2 regions of the Pantoea jilinensis genome follow, and region 1 is predicted to be linked to the other one. Evidence: predicted binding sites of a transcription regulator. Region 1 holds the regulator's gene; the other holds the start of a gene.
The links. The regulator Fur, encoded in region 1, represses iron uptake genes when iron is present. The targets are predictions, from matches to a motif close to ATAATAATGAGAACNACTATCAA.
Positions count from the first base shown of each region.

Region 2: the regulator Fur is predicted to act here: its motif matches at 1,599-1,621, upstream of exbB (tol-pal system-associated acyl-CoA thioesterase).

Region 1 is NZ_CP077746.1:2,938,382-2,942,877, forward strand. Features, by position in the region: gene pgm (phosphoglucomutase) at 1-339, opposite strand, end outside; gene seqA (replication initiation negative regulator SeqA) at 367-912, opposite strand; gene ybfF (alpha/beta fold hydrolase) at 1,163-1,927, shown strand; gene ybfE (LexA regulated protein) at 2,096-2,371, shown strand; gene fldA (flavodoxin FldA) at 2,504-3,034, shown strand; gene fur (ferric iron uptake transcriptional regulator) at 3,383-3,826, shown strand; gene KTJ90_RS13880 (hypothetical protein) at 3,891-4,286, opposite strand.
Region 2 is NZ_CP077746.1:668,488-672,983, forward strand. Features, by position in the region: gene KTJ90_RS03210 (TRAP transporter small permease) at 1-334, opposite strand, end outside; gene KTJ90_RS03215 (TRAP transporter substrate-binding protein) at 384-1,355, opposite strand; gene exbB (tol-pal system-associated acyl-CoA thioesterase) at 1,706-2,428, shown strand; gene exbD (TonB system transport protein ExbD) at 2,435-2,857, shown strand; gene KTJ90_RS03230 (MFS transporter) at 3,094-4,419, shown strand; gene KTJ90_RS03235 (Csu type fimbrial protein) at 4,416-4,496, opposite strand, start outside.

The sequences.
Region 1 (4,496 bases):
CTGCTGAACAATCACATCAACGCCGTTCGCCGCCAGGACTTCCAGAACAGACAGAATCGCCGGTTCTGACAGCGCATGAGTATCTTTACCGACGTAGCAAGGTCCGGTGATGCCGTTCTTTTTACGCTCTTCGGCAATTGCCTGAGCGATGGCCAGAATGTGCATCTCGTTGAAGCTCTGGCGCCCTGCACTGCCGCGATGGCCAGAGGTGCCAAATTTCACCGCATGTTCCGGGTTCGCCACATCGGGCTGCAGGACATAATATTGTGACGTTAATTGTGCAACGTTAATCAAATCGCTCTGCTGGGCGGGTTGCCCGGCACGTGGGTGATTGGCCATTGGCGCTGCTCCCTGACGCTTAAGTTTTTAAATGGTGCCGCAAACTTTCTCGGTCAGTTCCGCAGGGAACTGCATCGAGAGCATGATGTGTTCAACCATGCTGCATTTACGACCAGTATTGGTGTTGGTGATCACCCAGTACGGCGTGCCGGGCACATGCTTCGGCTTAGTATGGGTGCCATTCTGCAACAGCGTATGCTCATCGCCTGCAAAATAGACGCGGGTACGCCCCTGCAGCGATGCAGTAGCCTCAGCAAAGGCTGCGGTATCAAGACGATAGAGCGTTGACAAAATAAGCATAAAGCGATTCACCGCCCGCTTCTGCTCCGCATATTCATCGGAAAGCAGCAGCTCACGCACCGCGCGAACACGATCCTGCGGGCGGGAACCCACAGAGGCCTGGGACTCTTTCGCTGCCTCTTTTGACGCTGGCTGAGCAGGCGAAGCAGGTGCAGTCTGACCGGCCGTGAATTTCAGCATACGACGCAGAATGTCGGATGCGCTTTCACCAATGTGTTGCGTATGGCTGGCAATATAACGGTAGAGCTCTTCGTCAACTTCAATCGTTTTCATCTTATTCCGTACGGTTCTTTCTCATGACAGAACCACCTGTTTCCTGAAAAGCACTGAGTATAGTCAGGCAATTCAAAAGGTGTGTGGGTTCTAACATCAGGATTATAAAGTTAAATTCAGGCGGGTTGTTAGCAATCAAACGGTTTACGGGCAAAAGTCAGAATATGTCCTAATGCCACCGGAACCGGCGCACCTGAAAAGGTGAAACCATGATAACCTAAGCTCAGGTCTCAAACTTAAGAACTTTGCTATGATTTTGAACGCCCGTCTGCAAACTGAACAATCCCCTCCTGATTCCCTGCCCATCCTCCTTATCCATGGTCTGTTTGGCAGCCTGGATAACCTTGGTGTGCTGGCGCGCGGGCTGAAAGATGCCGGTCCCCTGCTGCAGGTTGATGTCCGTAACCACGGTCTTTCGCCACGATCCGACGAGATGAACTACGCTGTAATGGCGCAGGATATGGTCGACACGCTGGATGCACAGGGCATCGAACGCGTCGCGGTTATCGGTCACTCGATGGGCGGTAAAATCGCGATGACCATGAGCGCGCTGGTGCCGGATCGCATTGAGCGACTGGTGATGATCGATATCGCACCGGTGGACTACCAGACCCGCCGCCACGATGAGATTTTTGCCGGTATTCGTGCCGTCACTGATGCGGGCGTTTCATTCCGCAGCGAGGCAGCCCGCATTATGCGCACGCTGATTGATGAAGAAGGGGTTATCCAGTTTCTGCTGAAGTCATTTCAGGAGGGTGAGTGGCGCTTCAATGTGCCGGTACTGTGGGATAACTACACCACGATTTCTGGCTGGCAGCCGGTTCCTGCCTGGGATCATCCCGCGTTGTTTATTCGTGGCGGCGACTCAAACTATCTGGATAACCGCTACCGCGACGTGTTACTTCAACAGTTTCCGGCGGCTCAGGCACATGTCATTGGCGGCGCCGGGCACTGGGTTCATGCAGAGAAACCTGATGCCGTTTTGCGCAGCATTCGTCGTTTTTTTGCGCTTTAAAAGCAAATAGATGGCGGTAAAAGTTTAGGATTGGCGTCGGGAGTACGCGTGAAGTATGATGGCGCGCTAAAATTTTGCCGCTGGTCAGTTTTGCTGCGGCAATGGCCAATAATTTATAATCTGCGCGGTGAGTGTCTGGCGCCCGCCCCCATTCAGTTTTACTAAGCCATGGCAAAAGAACAGACTGACCGCACGACGCTCGATCTCTTTGCTGATGAGCGCCGCCCCGGTCGACCCAAAACCAGTCCGCTTTCGCGTGATGAACAGCTGCGCATCAACAAGCGCAACCAGCTTAAACGTGACAAAGGACGCGGACTTCGTCGTGTCGAACTGAAAATGAACAGTGAAGCCGTCGATGCACTTAATACGCTGGCAGAACAGCGTAATCTCAGCCGCAGCGAACTGATTGAACAGATGCTGCTGGCGCAGCTCAAACTGGATTGATGCGGGCAAATCGCACGCAGGAGCAAATGTCGGGGCTTTAACCGTTCACCGGTTTTCTCTCGTCTGCTATTATTCGCTGAAATGTGCTGCGGCACACATCTCATCATCAGGATTTAAGAGGTTATTTTACTCATGGCACTCGTAGGCATCTTCTTTGGCAGCGATACCGGTAATACCGAAAACATTGCAAAAATGATCCAGAAACAGCTGGGTTCAGACGTTGCAGAAGTGCATGACATCGCGAAAAGCACAAAAGAAGATCTGGAAGCATTTGATATCCTGCTGCTGGGTATTCCAACCTGGTACTACGGTGAAGCACAGTGCGACTGGGATGACTTCTTCCCGACGCTGGAAGAGATCGACTTTAATGGCAAGCTGGTGGCGTTGTTTGGCTGCGGCGATCAGGAAGATTACGCAGAGTACTTCTGTGATGCGATGGGCACCATCCGCGACATTATTGAGCCACACGGTGCCGTGATTGTCGGACACTGGCCAACTGAGGGCTACCATTTCGAAGCCTCAAAAGGTCTGGCGGATGATACCCACTTCCTGGGTCTGGCTATCGACGAAGATCGTCAGCCTGAACTGACTAACCAGCGTGTTGAACAGTGGGTTAAGCAGATTTTTGATGAACTGCAACTGAAAGAGATCATCGAAGCGTGATGGTGTCTGACTCAATGTGAGCGCCAGCTCACATTGAGGTAATGGAAATTCCTATAGAAATAATAGCCACATTTTTTTAACTTTCTCCGTTTAATCTGTAGAATACCCGCATCGATCTTCCGCTTATTTTCTCACGCGGCAAGACTAAGCGATGTACAAACAGACATCTGCCAGAATTCTCCCCGGCCCGGTGACGCCTCCCCAGCAGCCCATGATGATTCAGGCACGCCCTCTGGTTTTCATTTCATCGCTTCAGTTCTATAATGAGACGCAAATGAGAATGAGTGTAGATCGACATTCAAGGCGACAAGCCACAAAAGTGAATATTAGTAACAGGACAAAATCCGCATGACTGACAACAACACCGCATTAAAGAAGGCTGGCCTGAAAGTGACACTGCCCAGACTGAAAATTCTGGAAGTGCTTCAGGAACCTGAGTGCCATCACGTCAGTGCGGAAGATTTGTATAAACGCCTGATTGATATCGGCGAAGAGATTGGACTGGCTACCGTTTACCGTGTGCTTAACCAGTTCGATGACGCGGGTATTGTGACGCGCCACAATTTCGAAGGCGGCAAATCGGTCTTCGAACTGACGCAGCAGCATCATCACGATCACCTGATTTGCCTGGATTGCGGCAAGGTTATTGAGTTCAGCGACGAGTCTATCGAAACGCGTCAGCGTGAAATCGCAACCCGCCACGGCATCAAGCTCACTAACCACAGCCTCTATCTTTACGGACACTGCACACTGGGCGATTGCCGGGAAAATGAAACCCTGCACGACCAGTAACGCGAGCTGAAATAAAAAAACCGGTGAATTCACCGGTTTTTTTTCGTCTGATGTCTGCTGTCAGTCAGGCGACCAGCGTCTCCTGCAGATAACGCCAGCGCGGAATAGAGCTACTGCAATCGAGAATGGCCAGCGAGATGCGGCTATTGTTATTGCCATTCATCATCTGCATTTCGCGATACTGCACGGTGATCTCTTTATCATGATGAGAGAGGATCACATGTTCGCAGGTGGCAATGCGCATCCCTTCCCGCTGCCCCTGCAACTGCCGGAAAAGATCCTCGACCTCGTTCAGATTGTACTCTTTGCCTTTAGGGGTCACCATGCGGAATTCAGGATGAAAATAGGACATCAGCAGCTCAAAACTGTCGTCTGATCCGGCGGGCTTATTAAAAATACGTTCAATGAGCTGATGTAAAACGACGACACTGTGTTTGGCTTCCTGGGCGAGAACGGTCATATTTTTTCCTTCTGTAACCCGCTGTGCAACCTCTGAGAGCGCATAGCCTACCTGAAAGCTGCTAATTCACATCCTGAAATTGATTAATTTTTTTAAACTCAGATTTCTCTCACAGTATGGCATTTAATGGATTGCAGTTAGTTCAGAACAAACGTCGGTAATGGTCGAAATAGGGACAATAAAAAAGGGCGATAAATCGCCCTTTTGTCA
Region 2 (4,496 bases), 1.7 Mb from region 1:
GGCTGTAACTGGCCTGGAAGATCACCAGGCAGGTGATGATCATCAGCAGATCGCAGACCCGCAGCATCAGGCGCTGGCGGGCAGGTGACAGACGATCGGTGACCATTGACACGCAGATATGTGTTCCGGCACGAAAGCCGACCGGCGCGCCGATAAAAGTGAATATGATCATGCAGATAATGGCGACCGGTTCTGGCCAGGAGAGTGCGCCGTTCATCACGTAACGGGCGAAGATGCCAACAGGAATGACCGTCACCATGATTAACAGCGCCACGGCGGCCACCAGCATGCACAGCAGATAAAGCCCATCCATCAGACGCGTATAAGCAGACATAATTAATACCTGATTAAGCACGCCACACGGCAGTGTGGCGCGGGAAGGGTTATTTCACGTCGGCGATTCGGGTCATCAGATCCTGATATTTGCCGCCGAATTGATCGCGCACCGGCTGGGTAACCTTAACGAAGTAGTCGCGGTCGGTCTGCTGGAAGGTCACGCCACCGGCCTTCATTTTGGCGATCGACTGTTCGGTGTAGGTCGCCCAGAGCTGACGCTCTTCATCCTGTGCCTCTTTACCGAGCTTTTTCAGCAGTGTCTGATCGTCGGGTTTCAGGCGATCCCAGGCACGTTTCGAAAACAGAATCATCTCTGGCTGAATAAAGTGGCCGGTGAGGGTGTAGTACTTCGCGACCGGCATGTAGTTGTGGGCGACAAAGGTAGGTGGGTTGTTCTCGGTGCCATCGACCACGCCAGTCTGCATCGCACTAAAGACTTCGCTGACGCCCATTGCCACCGGATTTGCGCCCATCGCTTTCAGCGTCGCCAGTGAAATGGCGCTGTTCTGCACCCGGATCTTCATACCTTTAAGATCGTCGGGTTTTGCCAGCGGCTTCTTGGTGATCATGTTGCGCTCACCGGCATCCGTCCAGCCCAGGAAGACCATGCGGGCGTTGGGATCCTTATCAAACTTGCTGGCAATCTCGCTGCCTATCTCACCATCCAGCACTTTATGCATGTGGTCGATGTCGCGAAAAACGTAGGGCAGGGTCAGCACGCTGGTTTCCGGGGCGATAGACGTGACCGGAGCCAGTGAGACGCGGATCATATCGATGGCGCCCAGCTGCACCTGTTGCAGCGTCTGGTCTTCATCACCCAGCACGCCACCGGCGTAGATCTTCATCTCCAGCCGTCCATCAGTGGCCTGTTTGAGTTTGTCGCCCATGTGTTGCAGGGCAACCACAGTGGGATAGCCGGCTGGCTGCACTTCAGCGACTTTAATCACCTGTGCCGTGGCGGTGGAACTTATCATGATTGCCGCCAGGGCACTGGCCAGGCATGTTTTTGTCAGTCTCATTATTTTGTCTCCCGCAGAGGTAGGACGGCCTGGAGTCTGGGCTAACCGCAGAGTGCCGTGTGGAGCCAGCATAGTGAAAATGCGTCTGAGTAAAATGCAGTAATGTTGATTGAATGAATGGCGTCACATTTTGAAACGTTGTTTTAATAAATTTTCATGCAGCTTCACATTTTCGAAACGTCCCTGACGGAAAGTGTGCAAAGCTGGTCAAAGCGAGGTCTGTGACCAGGGTTGGGTTTGTAAATACTAATGAGAACTACTATCAATTCGCCGCCATTTTGCTATTATTCGCGCTTGTTTCGCATCCCTGAATCAGAAGTTGGAGAAGCAGCGTGGTAGCCAGTGATTTGATGCAAACGGACCTCTCCGTTTGGGGCATGTATCAACATGCCGATATCGTGGTAAAGGTCGTCATGATTGGCCTGTTGTTGGCATCGGTCGTGACATGGGCAATCTTTTTCGGCAAATATGCTGAACTCAGCGCCGCTAAGCGCCGCCTGAAGCGTGAGCAACTGGCGCTGGGCGAAGCCCGTAGTCTTAATGACGCCGCCCGCATTGCTCAGTCGTTTACCGGTCACAGCCACAGCGTCGTGCTGCTGAACGATGCGCAGAATGAACTCGAATTGTCGGCAGGTGTGGAAGATACCAACGGCATTAAAGATCGCACCAGTTTCCGCCTTGAGCGCCGCGTGGCTGCTTTCAGCCGCCATGCAGGCCGGGGCAATGGCTTCCTGGCAACCATCGGCTCTGTCGCCCCGTTTATTGGTCTGTTCGGCACTGTCTGGGGCATCATGAACAGCTTTATCGGTATTGCGAAAACCCAGACGACGAACCTTGCGGTGGTGGCTCCCGGTATCGCCGAAGCGCTGCTGGCAACGGCGGTGGGTCTGGTCGCTGCGATTCCGGCGGTGGTGATCTACAACGTCTTTGCCCGCATGATCGCTAACTACAAAGCCTCGCTGGGTGATGTTGCCGCTCAGGTGATGCTGTTGCAGAGTCGTGACATCGACCTGGGCACTGTGGCCAAAGAGGTTCCACGTCCCGCGACCGCCCAGAAACTGCGCTTAGGGTAAGCTGTTATGGCCATGCGATTAAACGACGATCTGCAAACCGACGGTGAAATGCATGAGATTAACGTGACGCCGTTTATCGACGTCATGCTGGTTCTGCTGATCATCTTTATGGTCGCCGCGCCACTGGCGACGGTCGACGTGCGCGTCAATCTGCCCGCCTCAACCAGCGCGCCGCAGCCGCGCCCGGAGAAGCCAGTTTATTTGTCGATTAAAGCGGATAAGCAGCTCTACGTCGGTAACGATCAGGTTACGCCTGACTCGCTGGTGAACGTGCTGACCAGCCAGACGCAGGGCAACAAAGAGACGACGATTTTCTTCCAGGCGGACAAGTCGGTGGATTATGAAACCCTGATGAGCGTCATGGATAAACTGCGCACGGCGGGCTATCTGAAAATCGGGCTGATGGGCATGGAAACCGTGAAGAAATAGCGAATTATCGGGCATCCTTAGAAGGCGACTATTGAGGTCGCCTTTTTTTATGCTGGCTCTCTGACCACATAAAATCGGGTCAAGCAGTGCTCAAGCCGATCACTTATGCTGCCTGATTCGGATTGTTAATTGGTTGTTACTTATGTACATAGATTTGTAAATTGCAATGGTGACTCACGTCACATTAATCCCGCTTCAGTCAGGCTAAAAGGGCTAAAAAACAACAGGAAGCCGTTATGAGTCACACCCCATCTTTACAAAAGCCGCCGAAAAGTGCTGCCCGAACTATCTTCAACGTCACCAGTGGTAACTTCCTGGAGATGTACGACTTCATGGTGTTTGGCTACTACGCGACCGCCATTTCAAAAACCTTCTTCCCGGGTGATGACCCGTTTGCTTCCCTGATGCTGACCCTGATGACCTTTGGTGCCGGCTTCCTGATGCGCCCGCTGGGGGCGATCATTTTAGGTGCCTACATCGACCATCATGGGCGCCGTAAAGGCCTGTTGCTGACGCTGGGCTTAATGGCGATTGGTACCCTGACCATTGCGGTGGTACCGGGTTACGCTACCTTAGGCGTGGCAGCACCGATTCTGATTCTGTTGGGGCGTCTGTTGCAGGGCTTCTCGGCGGGGGTTGAGCTGGGTGGCGTATCGGTCTATCTGGCCGAAGTTGCACCCAAAGGACGTAAAGGCTTCTTCGTGAGCTGGCAGTCGGGCAGTCAGCAGATTGCGGTGATCTTTGCTGCCCTGCTGGGCCTGATGCTGAATCATCTGCTGGCGAAAGAAGCGGTAACGGAGTGGGGCTGGCGTATCCCGTTTGTGGTTGGCTGTCTGATTGTGCCGTTCCTGTTCTATATCCGCCGGATGCTGGAAGAGACTGAAGCGTTCAGTAAACGTAAACATCACCCGAGCATGACGGAAATCATGCGGTCGGTCGCCAGCAACTGGGCGCTGGTGCTGGCGGGCATGCTGATGGTGGTCACCACCACGGTGATGTTCTACATGATCACCGCTTTTACACCGACCTTTGGCAAAACTGTATTGATGATGAGCGACAAGCAGGCGTTTCTGGTGACGCTCTGTGTGGGTGTTTCCAACCTCTTCTGGCTGCCGCTGATGGGTACGCTGTCGGACCGCGTGGGACGACGTCCGCTGCTGATTATTTTTACCCTGCTGATGATTGCCACCACCTGGCCGGTGCTTCACTGGATGGTGGGATCGGCCAGCTTCGCTCACCTGCTGGAAGCTGAGCTGTGGCTGTCGTTTCTCTATGCCAGCTATAACGGTGCGATGGTGGTTTATCTGGCAGAAATTATGCCTGCTGAAGTGCGCGCTGCCGGTTTCTCCATGGCTTACAGTCTGGCAACGGCGCTATTTGGCGGCTTTACACCTGCCATCTCCAGCTATCTGATTCACGCCACCGGTGACAAAGCGATGCCTGGCGTCTGGCTCACCTTTGCGGCGGTCTGCGGGCTGATCGGTACGCTGTTGATTGGCCGGATGGTGAAGCAGTATCAGCGGCGTCACAGCGCCACAACGACGGTCAGCGCGTCACTTTAAAACGATAAATCGACGACCACGCTGTCGCTGTAATTTCCCGCAGGCGGCGTGTTCTGAGTGGTCAGGATGCGCGCGGT